DNA from 2 places in the Klebsiella sp. NPDC088457 genome. Region 1 is predicted to be linked to the other one. Evidence: predicted binding sites of a transcription regulator. Region 1 holds the regulator's gene; the other holds the start of a gene.
What was found. The regulator Fur, encoded in region 1, represses iron uptake genes when iron is present. The targets are predictions, from matches to a motif close to ATAATAATGAGAACNACTATCAA.
Positions count from the first base shown of each region.

Region 1 (7,947 bases):
TCGGCAGCGACGAAATCGAAGCCGGGCGTCTGCAGATGCAGTATCTCGCTGACATGGTAAAGGATCGCAAAAGCGTCAACGTCGCGATTATGAAAGGGCTGTTAAATAATGACGCTACCCGCTTCAGAACCCAGGGGGCCAAAGAGGTGATTGCCAAACACCCAAATATGCACGTGGTGCTCGAGGACACCGCCAAATGGATGCGCGAAGATGGCATGAATCTGATGAATAACTGGATCTTAACCGGCCAAAAAATCGATATTCTTTCGGCCAACGCGGATGAAATGGCTATCGGCGCGGCGATGGCGATTAAAAGCAACGGTATGAAGGTTGGTAAAGATATTCTGGTGGGCGGGACCGATGGCGGAAATAATGGTCTGCAGGCCATGAAAACCGGCATGATGACTGTTACCGTATTTCAGGATGCCAAAGCCCAGGCCTTCGGCGCCGTCGATATGGCTGAGAAAATATCGAAAGGAGAAAAGGTTAAAGATATTGAATTTATCCCCTTCCAGCTTATTACCCCGGAAAATTATCAGAAATTTATGACCCATTAATCACGGGACAGTCAACGCACAATAAGTGCACTGATGAGGTTTATTAGTGCACGTTTTATTACGGAGTTTTTATGCTTACGATGAAAGGTCCTGGCGTTTTTCTTGCGCAGTTTGCCCGGGATGAAGCGCCTTTTCATTCGCTGAACGCGATTGCCGGCTGGGCGGCAGCAAAAGGGTTTAAAGGGGTGGAAATTCCCAGCTGGGATTCGCGCCTGATTAACCTCGGGCGCGCGGCGGAGAGCCAGATCTATGCCGATGAAGTGCTGGGCGTCCTCGATGAACACGGGCTGGCATTGACCGACCTCGCCAGCCATCTGCAGGGACAGCTGGTGGCGCTGCATCCGGCTTTCGATCTGCCTGCCGATAGCTTTGCCCCGCCGGCGCTGCGCAATAATCCACGGGAGCGCCAGCAGTGGGCAAGCGAGCAGCTGCTGCTGGCGGCAAAGGCTTCGCGGCGGCTGGGATTGACGAAGCATGTCACCTTTTCCGGTACCCTGCTGTGGCCCTATCTCTACCCCTATCCGCAGTGGCCGGAAGGGTTGATTGAAGAGGGGTTTACCGAGCTGGCCCGCCGCTGGACGCCGATCCTCAACGCCTTTGATGAACAAGGCGTCGATCTGTGTTACGAAATCCATCCCACTGAAGATCTTCATGATGGACTGACCTTTGAGCGTTTCCTGGAAAAAACGGGTAATCACCGGCGCTGCAACATCATGTATGACCCGAGCCACTTGATCTTACAGGGCATGGATTACCTGACCTACATCGACCATTACCACGAACGCATTAAAGCATTTCACGTTAAGGATGCCGAGTTTCGCCCGGACGGCAAAACCGGCGCCTATGGCGGCTATCAGCCGTGGAGTCGCCGGGCGGGGCGCTTTCGTTCGCCGGGAGACGGGCAGATCGACTTCGGGGCGATCTTTTCAAAACTGACCGGCTATGACTTTGACGGCTGGGCGGTTCTTGAATGGGAATGCTGTTTTAAGAATCCGGAAGACGGAGCCCGGGAGGGGGCGCAGTTTATCGCGGAACACATCATAAAGGTGACCGATCAATCCTTTGATGATTTCTGTAAATCCTATGCCGATCGTTCGGTAAACCGAAGCATTCTCGGACTTTAAGAGGGCAAAATGAGCAGACAAACTTTGCAGGGACGGCGTATTCGCTTAGGAATGGTGGGCGGCGGAGAGGGGGCTTATATCGGCGGAATTCATCGCTTTGCCGCACGGCTTGACGACCGTTACGCGCTGGTGGCCGGCGCATTTGACGTCGATGCGGAAAGGGGACGGGCGTTTGCTCTCGACAATTTGATCGCCGAAGATCGCGCCTATAGCGATTATCAGAGCATGATTGCCGCCGAAGCGGCCCGCGAGGACGGCGTTGATATCATCGCTATCTGTACGCCGAATTTTACCCATTTCCCGATAGCCCGCGCCTGCCTTGAAGCGGGGATTGATGTCATTTGCGAAAAGCCGCTCACCACCACCCTGGCGGAGGCGGAGGCGCTGCAGGAGATCGTGGCGCGAACCGGGCGTTTCCTCGGCGTGACCTACACCTACTCGGGTTACCCGATGGTTGTGGAGGCGCGTGCGCGGATCGCGGCAGGGCTGCTGGGTAAGGTACGCACCGTGCAGGTGGAATATCCACTGGAGTGGATGGCCACCGGCGTGGAGCTGAAGAATAACCAGCAGGCGGCCTGGCGGGTCGACCCGCTGAAAAACGGCCGCGGCGGGTCGATTGGCGATATTGGCACGCACGCCTACCATCTGGCCGGGTACGTCACGGGGCTGAAGGCGCAGAGCGTGCTGGCGGATTTAGCCACTTTTGTTGAAGGCCGCGCTCTGGATGATAATGCGCATGTGCTGATCCGCTATGAAGGCGGCGCGCGTGGGATGTTGTGGTCTTCGCAGGTGGCTATCGGCTGCGCCAACGCGCTGCGTCTGCGGGTTTTTGGCGAAAAAGGCAGTTTGATCTGGTTCCAGGAGCAACCCAACGAACTGGTTTTCACTCCGTTAGAAGGGGTGACGCAAATCATTAAGCGCGGGCGCGCGGATCTGGATGCGCTAACGCAAGCGCGTACCCGCACGCCGCCGGGCCATCCTGAAGGCTATATCGAGGCGTTCAGCAACCTCTACAGCGGCTTCGCCGCAGCCTTGCATAGCCGTGAGGCGCAGCAGGCGCTCAGCGTGACGGGGGCCGCCGTACCGCAGGTATATGATGGGCTTAAAGGCGTGGCGTTTGTCGATGCGGTTGTCGACAGCCATGAGCAGGGATCGGTGTGGGTCACGCCAGCATACCGCTGAGGCGACGTGGATGCGCATTCTTCACCGAGTGCGCATCTTCCTTCAGGTATACATATTGAACCGGGTGATGATGTTGATCCGCGAATAGGGTTTGAGCGAGTCGGCCTCAGAGATAAAACCATGGAAGGCCAGCAGGGAGCGGAATGCGGTTTGCGCATCCAGCTGCAGATTGTGTTCTATCAGCGCATCGATTTTCCCCGCCTGCATCAGAGCCCGGTTTTCCCGGTCAAAATCATGGCCGATAAAGGTCTTTATGCGTCTGTTTCGCTCCGCGAAGGCGCGGATAATTCCCGCGTTGCCGCCGCCGACGGTATAGACCGCTTCGGTATGCGGATGAGCATCAAGGTACTGGCACAGACATGCGTACATCTGATGGTCAATTCCCAATCCGCCGGCGACGACATTGACGCTGTTGCGCGGGGCAAACTGTTCAATTCCGGAGATAAATCCGGCAATACGCTCCCGCTCACCGATGAAGTCGTTGCTGCCGGTGACGGCTGCAATTTGGGTACTGTCGGCGCCCAGCCATTTTGACATCAAAAATGCCGCGGCTTGGCCCGCATCAACATTATCCATACCGATGTAGCGCAGACGGGCGCTGGACGGAATATCGGTCACGATGGTGACAACCGGAACGCGGCGTTTGAGCAATGCATCGATGGTGGGGACCAGAGAGGGAGAGTTCATGGCCTTTAAAATCACGCCGTGGCTGCTGAGCGCGCTTTTTTTCAGCAGCGCGTTCATCTCTCGCTCGCTGATGTCTTCGTAACAGTGGAAGCGAAGTTGAATGCGAAAGGGGTTGAAGCTGGCTAACTGGCTGCTGAGCGCCTCCCTGACCAGCTCGCTGAAGCGTTCCGGGGTATGCATGATGACGTCGAAATAGAGCGTTCTCCCCTGGGCGAGCCCGGACTTTTGCAGCAGTTCCAGATCGGCCAGCGCCTGCTGAATACGATGCAGCGTTTGCGGGTGTACCTGCCCCCGATTATGTAGCGCCCGATCGATCGTGGCGAGACTCAGTCCTGACTGAGCGGCTATCTGCTTTTGGGTAAATTTTGGCATCGATCACATGAGGTTTTTATGAGGTGTTTTTGAGGTTCTTGATGTGGAGTCTAGCTGCTAAGTTATTTCTTAACAACGTTCGTTTTCGAGACGTTGAACAAAAAAATAATATCCCTCTGTCCCCATTATCCCGTGGAGCTGCTCATGACATCGCAATATTTTATCCGACCCGAACGGGCCTCAGTTGAGGATTTCAACACCTTCTGCCAGCAGCAGGTTAACAGGCAAGACTATCCGCTGGTCAGCGAAGTCGCAGAAGAAATCCTGATTTACGACCATGATGTATTAGCGCAGGCCGCGGCGGCCAATAAGCATGCGGTATTAAGTGAGCTGCATCAGGGGCTGTCTTACGGTCCCGGAGTGCTGGTGGTGCGCGGGCTTTATCAGGATATGGATGTCATCGACCGCGCCTCTGAGGTGTTCGAGACCATCATGGCCGATGAGTCTCGCACCCGGGTTCAGGCCGATCATTTTTCACGCGCCGGTAATAATGGCCGGATCTGGAATGCGTTACAAAAGCTGGCGGAGCGTAGCCCGCGGACCTTCTGTGACTACTATGCCAACGAAATGCTGGGGTTAATTTGTCAGGCGTGGCTGGGGCCCGCGTGGAGCATGACCTCCCAGGTTAATCAGGTTCGTCCTGGCGGAGAGGCGCAGCAGCCCCATCGCGATTATCATCTCGGCTTTCAGCAGAGCGAGTTTGTTGCAGAGTTTCCCATTTCGGTGCAGATCCTGTCGCAGTATTTGACCCTACAAGGGGCGGTTGCGCATAGCGATATGCCGCTGGCGTCGGGGCCGACGCGCCTGCTGCCGTTTTCGCATCAGTATGAGCTCGGCTATATGGCCTACCGTCAGCCGGCGTTCGTCGACTACTTTAACCAGCATTACGTGCAGCTGCCGTTGCAAAAAGGCGACGGGCTGTTTTTTAACCCGGCGCTGTTTCATGCCGCCGGGAACAACACGACCGCTGACTGGATTCGTACCGCTAATCTTTTGCAGGTCTCCTCGGCGTTCGGCGTGCCGATGGAAGATGTGAACCATGAACGGGTGCTGAAAAAAATCTATCCGCAGCTTCAGCACGGACAATATCGCGCGGGAGATTTTCAGGCGCTGATTGCCGTGGCTGCCCGGGGTTACTCATTCCCGACGAATCTTGATACCGATCCGCCGTTAGGGGGAATGGTGCCGAAAACTCAGCAGACATTGGTGCTCGAAGCGCTTGACAATAACTGGGATGAGGAACAGTTTGCCCACGCCCTGGATGAGCATACCGCACGAAGAAAAGGGTAGGCCTCCGGGCATAAAAAAAGCCAACCTGCCGGTTGGCTTTTTGCTGTTTGCACTACGGGAAATTATTTTTCCACCGCGTCGTGCGCGTGTTCATCTTCGCGGCAGTCGCCTTCTGCACAGTGGCCGTACAGGTACAGACTGTGGTTGGTCAGACGGATGCCGTGGCGGTGGGCAATTTCACGCTGACGCGCTTCGATAGACTCATCGCTGAATTCGATCACTTTGCCACAATCGAGGCAGATAAGGTGATCGTGATGATGCTGTTGGGTCAGTTCGAAGACAGATTTGCCGCCTTCGAAGTTGTGGCGGGTAACAATGCCGGCATCATCAAACTGGTTCAGTACGCGATAAACAGTAGCGAGACCAATTTCTTCACCCATGTCGATCAGGCGCTTGTATAAATCTTCCGCACTGACGTGATGGTTATCCGGTTCCTGCAGGACTTCCAGGATTTTTAATCGTGGAAGTGTGACTTTCAGGCCAGCCTTCTTTAATGCGGTATTGTTGTCAGTCATGCGGAATCTGTCCTGTTGCTAAACGATCTACTTCCATCAGCGGAAGTAATACAGAGAATCACCCGATGCAATGCGTCTCATTATAGAACTGCCATCGTTAAATGAAAACTGCAAGTATTGGGCCTTGTATGCTGTCAAAAACGAGGTATCAGCTACAAACTGTGTCACCTGACCTCGTTAAATCAGAGGACATTGTACAGATATGTGATTAAAAGTTAAAAACTTGTAGCTATTAGTTTGATTGCTTCTATCTATTAATACGGCGAAACTTAACGGTAACGCCGCTTAATTATCAGGCGTTTTTGATTTCTTCGAGGTGCAGCTCGTCAGAAATCTGTTTAACCCATTGGCTGACGCGTTCGTTGGTCAGCTCCGGCTGGCGGTCTTCATCGATAGCCAGACCGACGAAGTGATCGTCATCCGCCAGGCCCTTAGAGGCTTCGAAGTGGTAGCCAGCAGTCGGCCAGTGGCCAACGATGGTCGCGCCGCGCGGTTCGATGATATCGCGAATGGTACCCAGCGCATCACAGAAGTATTCGGCATAATCTTCCTGATCGCCACAGCCAAACAGCGCCGCCAGCTTACCGTTGAAATCGACCTCTTCCAGCGTCGGGAAGAAATCATCCCAGTCGCACTGGGCTTCACCGTAGTACCAGGTTGGGATACCGAGCAGCAGAATGTCGTAGGCTTGTAGATCTTCTTTGCTGCTCTTGGCAATGTCGTGAACATCAGCAACATCTTTACCAAGCTGTTTTTGAATCATTTTTGCAATATTTTCGGTGTTGCCAGTGTCGCTGCCAAAAAAGATGCCGATGATTGCCATGAGTAAAATAACCTCTTGAAACTTAATGATGTGGTAGTGGCGTAATGCCCGCAGATAACGGCAATCATAGCAGAACAGGGGAGGGCGCGGAAACAGCAATCACGCCCGACTGCACACTCTGCTACATGAAAGCGTGTTTTTGAGGATTTTTAGACTTTATCCTGGCTGTGCAGGGTCGCCAGCTGGCGCATCAGCATCTCTTCGATCAAATCGCTGCGGTTCATATTGCGGGCTTCCGCCAGCTCATTGAGCGCATCAACGGCCTCGGCGTTAAGTTTTAACTCCACGCGCTTCAGGCCGCGAACCTTGTCGCGTTTGAGCTGATTGCGTTTGTTTATGCGCAGCTGTTCATCGCGCGAAAGCGGATTGGTCTTTGGTCTACCCGGGCGACGCTCGGTTGCGAACAAATCTAATGTCGTACGGTCCGTTTGTTCTTTTGCCATGATTCAGAGTGACTTCGGGGAAACAAGTTGCCGGGCTATAGCCGACACAGATAGCGCGCCATAATACATCAGGCGAACCGCTGCGCCAACGACCACGGGCATTCTGCCGCGCGGTCGGGCAGTTTTTAGCCAGTTACGCCGCTAAAGAGCCGAGATAGCGGCGAATTGCGCGCAATACGGCTTCAGGTTTCTCCGCATGCACCCAGTGACCGGCGCCGGCAATGACGTGCGCCCGCGCCTGCGGGAACTGCGCCAGCAGCGGGGCGCGATATTCATCGGTCACGTAGGGGGAGTTGCCTCCGGGAATGAACAGCGCCGGATGGGGCCAGGCGGGCACGGTTTGCCAGCCCACGATGTGCGGGTATTGATCCCACAATACCGGGACGTTGAAGCGCCACTGGCCATCCACGAAGGATTTCAGCAGAAACTGAATCACGCCTTCTTCCTGCAGATGCTCTCTCATCACCGCCGCCGCCTGCTGGCGAGAGCTGGCCCCGGCGGCGGTTACGGCATTAATGGCGGTAAAAATTTCATCATGGCGGCGTATATGATAGTCCACCGGGGCAATATCAATCGCCACCAGGCCAGCGATGCGCTCCGGCGCCAGGGCGCTGAGGGCCATCACCGCTTTACCGCCCATCGAGTGACCAATAAAGGTCGCTTTTTCGATCTGGCGATCGTCAAGGGTATCGAGCAGATCCTGGGCCATCGCCGGGTAGGTCATCTCCGGCGAACGGGGGGAAAGACCGTGGTTGCGCATATCGACCTGCAAAATATCGTAGCCGGCGACCAGGTCGCGAGCGAGGATGCCCAGGTTGTCGAGGCTGCCAAACAGGCCGTGGACCAGGACGACAGGGGAATTATTGTGCGGGTTTTGTGCAGATTGCGCTCGGCTATTTAATTTCATGGCAAAGTTCTTTTTTTCGCTCCGTCGGGTTAGGGTATTATGTTGGA
Region 1 is NZ_JBJDNH010000011.1:1,029-8,975, reverse strand. It holds gene ACI2JR_RS08925 (substrate-binding domain-containing protein) at 1-557, shown strand, start outside; gene ACI2JR_RS08920 (sugar phosphate isomerase/epimerase family protein) at 629-1,681, shown strand; gene ACI2JR_RS08915 (Gfo/Idh/MocA family protein) at 1,691-2,863, shown strand; gene ACI2JR_RS08910 (substrate-binding domain-containing protein) at 2,906-3,922, opposite strand; gene ACI2JR_RS08905 (phytanoyl-CoA dioxygenase family protein) at 4,067-5,212, shown strand; gene fur (ferric iron uptake transcriptional regulator) at 5,275-5,727, opposite strand; gene fldA (flavodoxin FldA) at 6,020-6,550, opposite strand; gene ybfE (LexA regulated protein) at 6,700-6,993, opposite strand; gene ybfF (esterase) at 7,127-7,900, opposite strand.

Region 2 (7,947 bases), on a different contig from region 1:
CCGATATGTACGCGGTCAAACAGGTTGTGACGGATGATTTCGCTGGCGATCGCCTGGGTTTCATCGTCCAGCAGCACCACGTGGTCGCTATCCCAGCGGACCGGGCGGCTGACGTGCAGCAGCAGGCGCGGGATATAGAGCATGGCGGCGGAGATCTTGTCGGAAATCACCTCCGTGGGATGGAAGTGACCGGCATCGAGGCACAGCGCGGTCTGGCGGCTGGTAGCGTAGCCCATGTAGAACTCGTTGGAGCCGACGGTGTAGCTTTCGGCACCGATGCCAAACAGCTTGCTCTCCACGGCATCGATATGGTGCGCCGGGTCGAGTTTTTCGCTAATCACTTCATCCAGCGCATTCAGCAGACGCTGGCGCGGCGCGAAGCGGTCAACGGTGATGTCCTTCATGCCGTCCGGGATCCAGATATTCATCACCGACGGGGTGCCGAGCTGTTCGCCGAAATACGCCGAGACGCGGCGGCTGGCCTTGCAGTGATCGATCCAGAACTGGCGGATCTCATCATTGGCGTGCGACAGGGTAAAGCCGTCGGCGCTCAGCGGGTGTGAGAAACAGGACGGGTTAAAATCCAGCCCCAGTTTGTTGGCTTTGGCCCACTCAACCCAGTTTCTGAAGTGTTCCGGTTTGATTTCATTGCGCGCAACCGGCGTCTGCGATTCCAGATAAAGGGCGTGCAGATTCAGGCGTTTTGGTCCGGGGATCAGGCTCAGCGCCTGCTCAAGATCGGCGCGCAGTTCGCTGGCGTTGCGCGCTTTGCCCGGATAATTGCCCGTTGCCTGGATGCCGCCGGTTAAATTTCCTTCCGGGTTTTCGAAGCCGGCGACGTCATCGCCCTGCCAGCAGTGCATTGACACCGGTAGGCGGTCCAGCTGGCGCAAGGCCTCCTCGACATCTACGCCGACGGTCGCGTAGCGCTGTTTAGCAATCTCCCAGGCTTGTTCAAGTTGAGTGGTCATGCGCAAAGCTCCTTATTCTGTTGCGACTGAAACTGCGCCACGAAGCGGGCAATTTCGTTTTCAGGATTGGGGGTAAACGTGGTGAGCGCAGAGTTGTGGCGCACCACCTGACGGAAATCGTCGACGTTATTCAGCTCATCCAGCGTCATCAGCTGGATACCGATATTGCCCAGCGTAGAGGCCTCGACAGGGCCGGCGACCACCGTGATGCCGCAGGCGTCGGCGCACAGCTGGTTGAGCAGCGCGTTCTGGCAGCCGCCGCCCACGATATGCAGCTGGCTGAACGGCTGTCCGCGCAGCCGGATGAGTTCGTTGAGCACGCGGGCGTAGAGCAGAGCGAGGCTGTCGAAAATGCAGCGCGCCAGTTCGACGGCCTCCATGGGTACCGGCTGCCCGGATTCGCGGCAGGCGGCCTGAATTTCGCCGCTCATATTGGGCGGATTGATAAAACGGTCGTCGTTGCAATCAATCACAAAGCGGCAGGCCGGAAGCCGCTCGCCGCGGGCGATCAGCGTAGAGAGTTCACCGATGTTTTGCTCTTGCAACACCCGCTGTAGCAGCCAGAGCCCCATGATATTTTTCAACACCCGATAGCGCCCTTCGGCACCGCCTTCATTGGTGATATTGGCCTTCAGCGCTTCGCTGCTGGTGTAAGGCGTTCGGCTTTCAAAGCCCATCAGCGACCAGGTGCCGGAAGAGAGATAAGCGGCGTTCTGAGAGGACAGCGGCGCGGCGATCACCGCGCTGGCGGTATCGTGACTGGCGACAGCGACCACCGGAATGGCGTTCCCCTGCGGACACGTCCAGTGGCCGATCACGTTACCCGGATGACGCGGCGTGCCGAACCACGCGCGCGGCGCCCCGGTCCAGCTCAGCAGGTCGTCATCCCAGCTATCGCTATCAATATTGACCAGCTGGGTGGTGGTGGCGTTGGTGTATTCCCAGTTCATCCTGCCGGTCAGACGGAAGCTGAAATAGTCGGGGATCAGCAGCGCATGCACGGCCTGGCTGACCAGTTCAGGCTGTTGTTCAACCAGTGCGCGCAGCTGATACAGGGTGTTGAAGGGCATAAACTGGATGCCGCTGCGACGGTAGATCTCGGCGCGTCCTATCTGCTCTTCAGCATGCTGCATCAGACCGTGGGTGCGAGCGTCGCGGTAGGAGATCGGTAGGCCGACGCGTTGCCCCTGCTCGTTCAGCAGCACATAATCCACGCCCCAGGTATCAATACCGATGCTATCGATGGCGATTCCCTGTTCGCAGACCTTTGCCAGCCCGCGGCGAATTTCGCCTTCCAGACGGTCGATATCCCAACAGTCATAGCCCGCCACCTTGCGCAGACTATTGGTGAAACGATGAATCTCACGCAGCGTCAGCGCACGCTGCGCGCGGTCGTAGCGGGCAAGCATGACCCGCCCGCTGGAGGCGCCTAAATCAACGGCTACACAATGACGAAAGCTCATGGGGAGATCCTTGTGAAAATCATTGTCAGCAGTCTAAAAAAGTCATGCGCCGCCGACCTTCTTGCCACGGACAGGGAAAATTGGCGGCTGGCAACAAAGCAAAGGTGACCGTGAGAGAGGTCACAATTTCGCTTAATCAGCGGGACGGTCAGGGATGTGATGTTGTCCGCAGTTCCCGATCTTTCCGGCTATTTCTTGAAAATGCGGCAGGCTTTACGAATTTTGCGGTCAAAAATTGAAGGCCGGAATGCTAACCCTTAATTACTATTTGCTTCACTGATTGATAACATTTCTCATTTCGAGGGCGCAGCTATGACCATATTGCACAGTGTGGATTTCTTTAAGTCCGGGACTTCTGCTGTTGCCATTGAGCCACGCCTTCCTCAGTCGGCGTTTCCGGAACATCACCACGATTTCCATGAAATCGTCATCGTTGAGCACGGCACCGGGATCCACGTTTTTAACGGGCAGCCCTATACCATCAGCGGTGGCTCGGTGTGTTTTATTCGCGATCACGACCGTCATCTCTATGAGCACACCGACAATTTGTGTCTGACCAACGTGCTGTATCGCGCGCCGGATGCCTTTCGCTTTCTCAACGGGGTTAATCAGCTGTTGCCCCAGGAGCAGGAGGGAAACTATCTCTCCCACTGGCGGGTGAATCAGACGGTGTTGCAGCAGGTACGGCAGATTGTCGATCGGCTGGACCATGCCGGCCACGAAGCGGATATGCATACCATCGCCGGCCGCGAGATTCTGTTTATGCAACTGCTGGTGCTGCTGCGTAAAAGCAGCCTTGCGGAAGAGGCGGCGGACAACGAAGCGCGGCTCAATCATCTGCTGGCCTGGCTGGAAGATCACTTCGCCGACGAGGTGTGCTGGGAGGAGGTGGCGGCGAAGTTTTCACTGTCGCTGCGGACCTTGCATCGTCAGCTTAAGCAGCAAACGGGTTTGACGCCGCAGCGCTACCTCAACCGGGTGCGGTTAGTGAAGGCGCGTCACCTGCTGCGCCATAGCGATGAAAGCGTGACGGAAATCGCCTATCGCTGCGGATTTGGCGACAGTAACCACTTTTCGACGCTTTTTCGCCGGGAGTTTTCATGGTCGCCGCGCGATATTCGCCAGGGGCGGGACGCTATTCTTCAGTAACGCGAGAGCAGTCAACGTTTTAGCCAGCAAAAACGCCAATAATAAAATGTTTTTTGGCGGTGGAGTTCTTGTCGTGGCCGGTCAGCTGATTCTTCGCAAAGATGAGTTTTTTGCTTCTCCTTCTCAGGCGGTAGCGGTCGCCGATCGTTACCCGCAAAATGTCTTCGCCGAGCATACCCACGAGTTCTGTGAGCTGGTGCTGGTGTGGCGTGGAAACGGCCTGCACGTCCTTAACGATCGTCCCTGGCGCATCACCCGTGGCGATCTGTTCTACATTCGCGCCGAAGATAAACACTCCTATGCTTCGGTTAACGATTTAGTCCTGCAAAACGTGATTTATTGCCCGGACCGGCTGCGGCTGAATTTTGACTGGGCGGCTCATATTCCCGGTCTGTTTGGCACGCCGTGGATCCCGCACTGGCGGATCGGCAGCTCCGGTATGACCCAGGTGCGCCAGGTGATTACCCAGCTCGAGCAGGAGAGCTCCCGCGGCGACGCGCAGGCGAATAACATGGCCGAGCTGCTGTTTGCGCAGCTGGTGCTGGTTCTCCAGCGTCACCGCTATGCCACCGATAACCTGGCGGCGACCCAAAGCGAAACGCTCCTCGATAAACTGCTGACCGAACTGGCGGGCAGCCTGAACCGGCCTTTTGTCCTCGACCGCTTTTGTCTGCGGGAAGGGTGCGGCGAACGCGCGCTACGCCAGCAGTTTCGCCAGCAGACCGGGATGACGATTAACCACTATCTGCGGCAGCTGCGGATTTGCCACGCGCAGTATTTATTGCAGCATACGGAGCGGTTGATTGGCGAAATCGCCATGCAGTGCGGGTTTGAAGACAGCAACTACTTTTCCGTGGTGTTCAACCGGGAAATTGGCATGACCCCCGGACAGTGGCGGCAACGCAGCCGCGTTGCCGCCTGGGAGGGTTAGTTCGCCATCCCGAGGCCGACGATATTGGCGGCGATAATAATCACCACGCAGCCCAGGCTTAACACGCTGACCGGCCGACGGCCGGCGTTGTTCCACTCCTTCAGCACCAGCCCGACCAGGCCGCCGCACAGCACATAGAAGCTCATATGCAGCATCCAGCTCATGTAGTCATACTGCGCGGGAATGCTGGCGTGACCCCAGGCATAGAAGAAGAACTGCAGGTACCACATCAGGCCGCCAAGCGCCGACAGCAGCACGTTGGCCACGATCAGCGGTTTGGCCAGCGAGAAGTCGGCTCTGAGCGACAGACTTTTCACTTTCGCCAGGCGAATAAAGCAAAAGCCAAGGTTGACCAGCGCGCCGCCGCCCATAATCACCACGTAGCTGGGCAGGGCGGTGTACAGCGGATCGACGCCCAATGCTGCCGCGGCATCGTGCATCGGCCGGGCGGCGTTCATCGCAAAAGACATGCCGGCGGAAAAAACACCGCACATCACCGCCAGCATCAGCCCTTTTTTCAGGTTGAAATCTTCGGCTTTAAAGCCCATTTTGCGCTCTTTCAGCTGGCCTGCCCGCGTGACGATGGCAACGCCAACCACCGCCACCAGCACCCCGAGCAAGGTCATCTGGCCGCCCTGGGTGTGAATTAATATCGCGAACTGGCCGTTGATAATCGGGGTCATCAGGGTGCCGACAATCAAGGTGATACCAATCGCGATACCGATCCCCATCGACATACCGAGGTAGCGCATCGTCAGGCCGTAATTGATGTTGCCGATCCCCCACATGGCGCCAAACAGAAATACCGGCAGCAGCGTGGAGGCGTTGAAAGAGCGGTAATAGGCCCAGAAATCGGGCAGCAGCATGGCGCTAATGGCCCACGGAAGAACCAGCCAGGAGACAATCCCGCCGATAGACCACATGGTTTCCCATGACCACTGTTTAACTTGTTTGAACGGGGCATAGAAACAGGCTGCACTGGCCGCACCTATCAAATGCCAAAAAATACCCATCGTAATCGCGTGACTCATTGATTTTATCCTCATCTATTTTTTTATCGGATAAATCTTCTTCCGACACGATGAGTGTAAAAATCGGTCAGTTTTTTCACCTTCAGGCTGTTGCCATGTGATGTTGAACCCTGGCAATCAACGGCTTAATTACTTGTTCCAGCTCACAAAAATGCGCCTATGCCTTGCAGTTATAACCTTATTAAAAATACGGCATTGATAAGCGTTTTCAATATCATTTAATTAACTATAATGAACCAACTGCTTACGCGGCCTTAACACTTCCTGCCGCTTGACAATAATGGAGAGGATTATGAGTTATACACTACCAGCCCTGCCGTACGCTTATGACGCCCTGGAACCGCACTTCGATAAGCAGACGATGGAAATCCATCACACTAAACACCACCAGGCCTACGTTAACAACGCCAACGCGGCGCTGGAAAGCCTGCCAGAATTCGCCAGCCTGCCTGTTGAAGAACTGATCGCTAAACTGGATCAGCTGCCGGCTGACAAAAAAGGCGTTCTGCGTAACAACGCAGGCGGCCACGCGAACCACAGCCTGTTCTGGAAAGGCCTGAAAACCGGCACGACCCTGCAGGGTGACCTGAAAGCCGCGATCGAACGTGATTTCGGTTCCGTTGATAACTTCAAAGCTGAGTTTGAAAAAGCGGCAGCGACCCGTTTCGGTTCCGGCTGGGCGTGGCTGGTACTGAAAGGCGACAAACTGGCCGTGGTTTCTACCGCAAACCAGGACTCCCCGCTGATGGGTGAAGCTATTTCTGGCGTTTCCGGCTTCCCGATTCTGGGCCTGGACGTATGGGAACACGCTTACTACCTGAAATTCCAGAACCGTCGCCCGGACTACATCAAAGAGTTCTGGAACGTGGTTAACTGGGACGAAGCAGCAGCGCGTTTTGCCGCCAAAAAATAAGGTTGCATTGTGCTGAACGAGAAGCGAGTCTGATGACTCGCTTTTTTTGTATCGGCACAAGGAGCAGCAGATGCACTATCCGCTAAATGTCTACATCGGTCGCGTCCGCGACTATCCCGGCAGCCGCCCGAGCGCGATTGATAAAATTCAGGTCGATGGCGAGTTAACCCTCGGCGAGCTTGGGCTGGAAGGCGATGAGCAGGCGGAAAAGAAAATTCATGGCGGGCCGGATCGCGCGCTGTGCCACTACCCGCGCGAGCACTATGCCGACTGGATCCGCGAATTCCCCGAGCAGGCCGATCTGTTCTGCTCCCCGGCCTTTGGCGAAAATCTTTCTACCGAAGGGCTGACCGAGAAAAACGTCAATATCGGCGATATCTTCCGCTGGGGCGAGGCGCTGATTCAGGTTACGCAGCCCCGATCGCCATGTTTTAAACTCAATTTCCATTTTGGCATCAGCGATATGGCGCAGCTGATGCAGAACAATGGCCAAACAGGCTGGCTGTATCGCGTGGTGGCGGGCGGGCAGGTCTCCAGCGATGCGCCGCTGGAACGGGTCTCCCGGGTGAGCGACGTGAGCGTTCAGGAAGCCGGGGCGATAGCCTGGCACCTGCCGTTCGACGATGAGCAGTATCATCGCCTGCTGTCTGCGGCAGGACTGTCGGCGAGCTGGACCCGGACCATGCAGAAACGACGTCTGAGCGGAAAAATCGAGGATGCTTCGCGCCGCCTGTGGGGAAAATAATTTCCCCACAGGCGCCAACGCCTTATCCGGGCTACGAGGGTTGCGCAGTTCACTACGTGTAGCCCGGCTAAGCGCAGCGCGAGCCGGGGATGAACGTATCAGGTGCGCTTATACAACGGCAGCCAGATCGTCAGGCGTAAACCGCCTAATGGGCTGTCATCGGCTTTGACCCAACCGCGATGCTGTTGAATCGCCGCTTCGACAATCGCCAGTCCCAGACCGGTGCCGCCAGACTCGCGATCGCGCGCTTCGTCGGTACGGTAGAACGGACGGAAAATCTGCTCGCGATCCTCCGGGCTGACGCCCGGACCGTCGTCATCGACGTTAACCGTGATGCCGTCTTTATCCACCGAAAAACTGACCGAAATTTTGGTATGCGAGTAGCGCAGCGCGTTGCGCACGATATTCTCCAGCGCGCTTTCCAGCGCATTGGGGTTGCCGTACAGCGGCCAGGGACCCGGCGGATACTCCACGGTGAAGGATTTGCCAACCTGCTCAGCCTCGAATGCGGCGTTATCCAGCACTTCACCCCATAGCTGATTGGCTTTCACCGTTTCGCTCACCAGGGCGTTGTTCGCCTGGTTGCGCGACATCACCAGCAGGTCGTTGATCATGCTGTCCAGCCGGTGGGCTTCCGTCTCAATACGCTCAAGCTCTTTGCTCTCGCCGCTGCGACGGCGCAGCAAGGCGGTGCCGAGCTGCAGGCGCGTAAGCGGCGTACGCAGTTCGTGGGAAATATCGGAC
Region 2 is NZ_JBJDNH010000053.1:23,473-31,419, forward strand. It holds gene rhaA (L-rhamnose isomerase) at 1-971, opposite strand, end outside; gene rhaB (rhamnulokinase) at 968-2,434, opposite strand; gene rhaS (HTH-type transcriptional activator RhaS) at 2,747-3,583, shown strand; gene rhaR (HTH-type transcriptional activator RhaR) at 3,657-4,514, shown strand; gene rhaT (L-rhamnose/proton symporter RhaT) at 4,511-5,545, opposite strand; gene sodA (superoxide dismutase [Mn]) at 5,838-6,458, shown strand; gene yiiM (6-hydroxyaminopurine reductase) at 6,529-7,203, shown strand; gene cpxA (envelope stress sensor histidine kinase CpxA) at 7,302-7,947, opposite strand, start outside.
Region 2: a site for Fur is predicted at 5,741-5,763, ahead of sodA (superoxide dismutase [Mn]). Genes of this name have one in related genera too.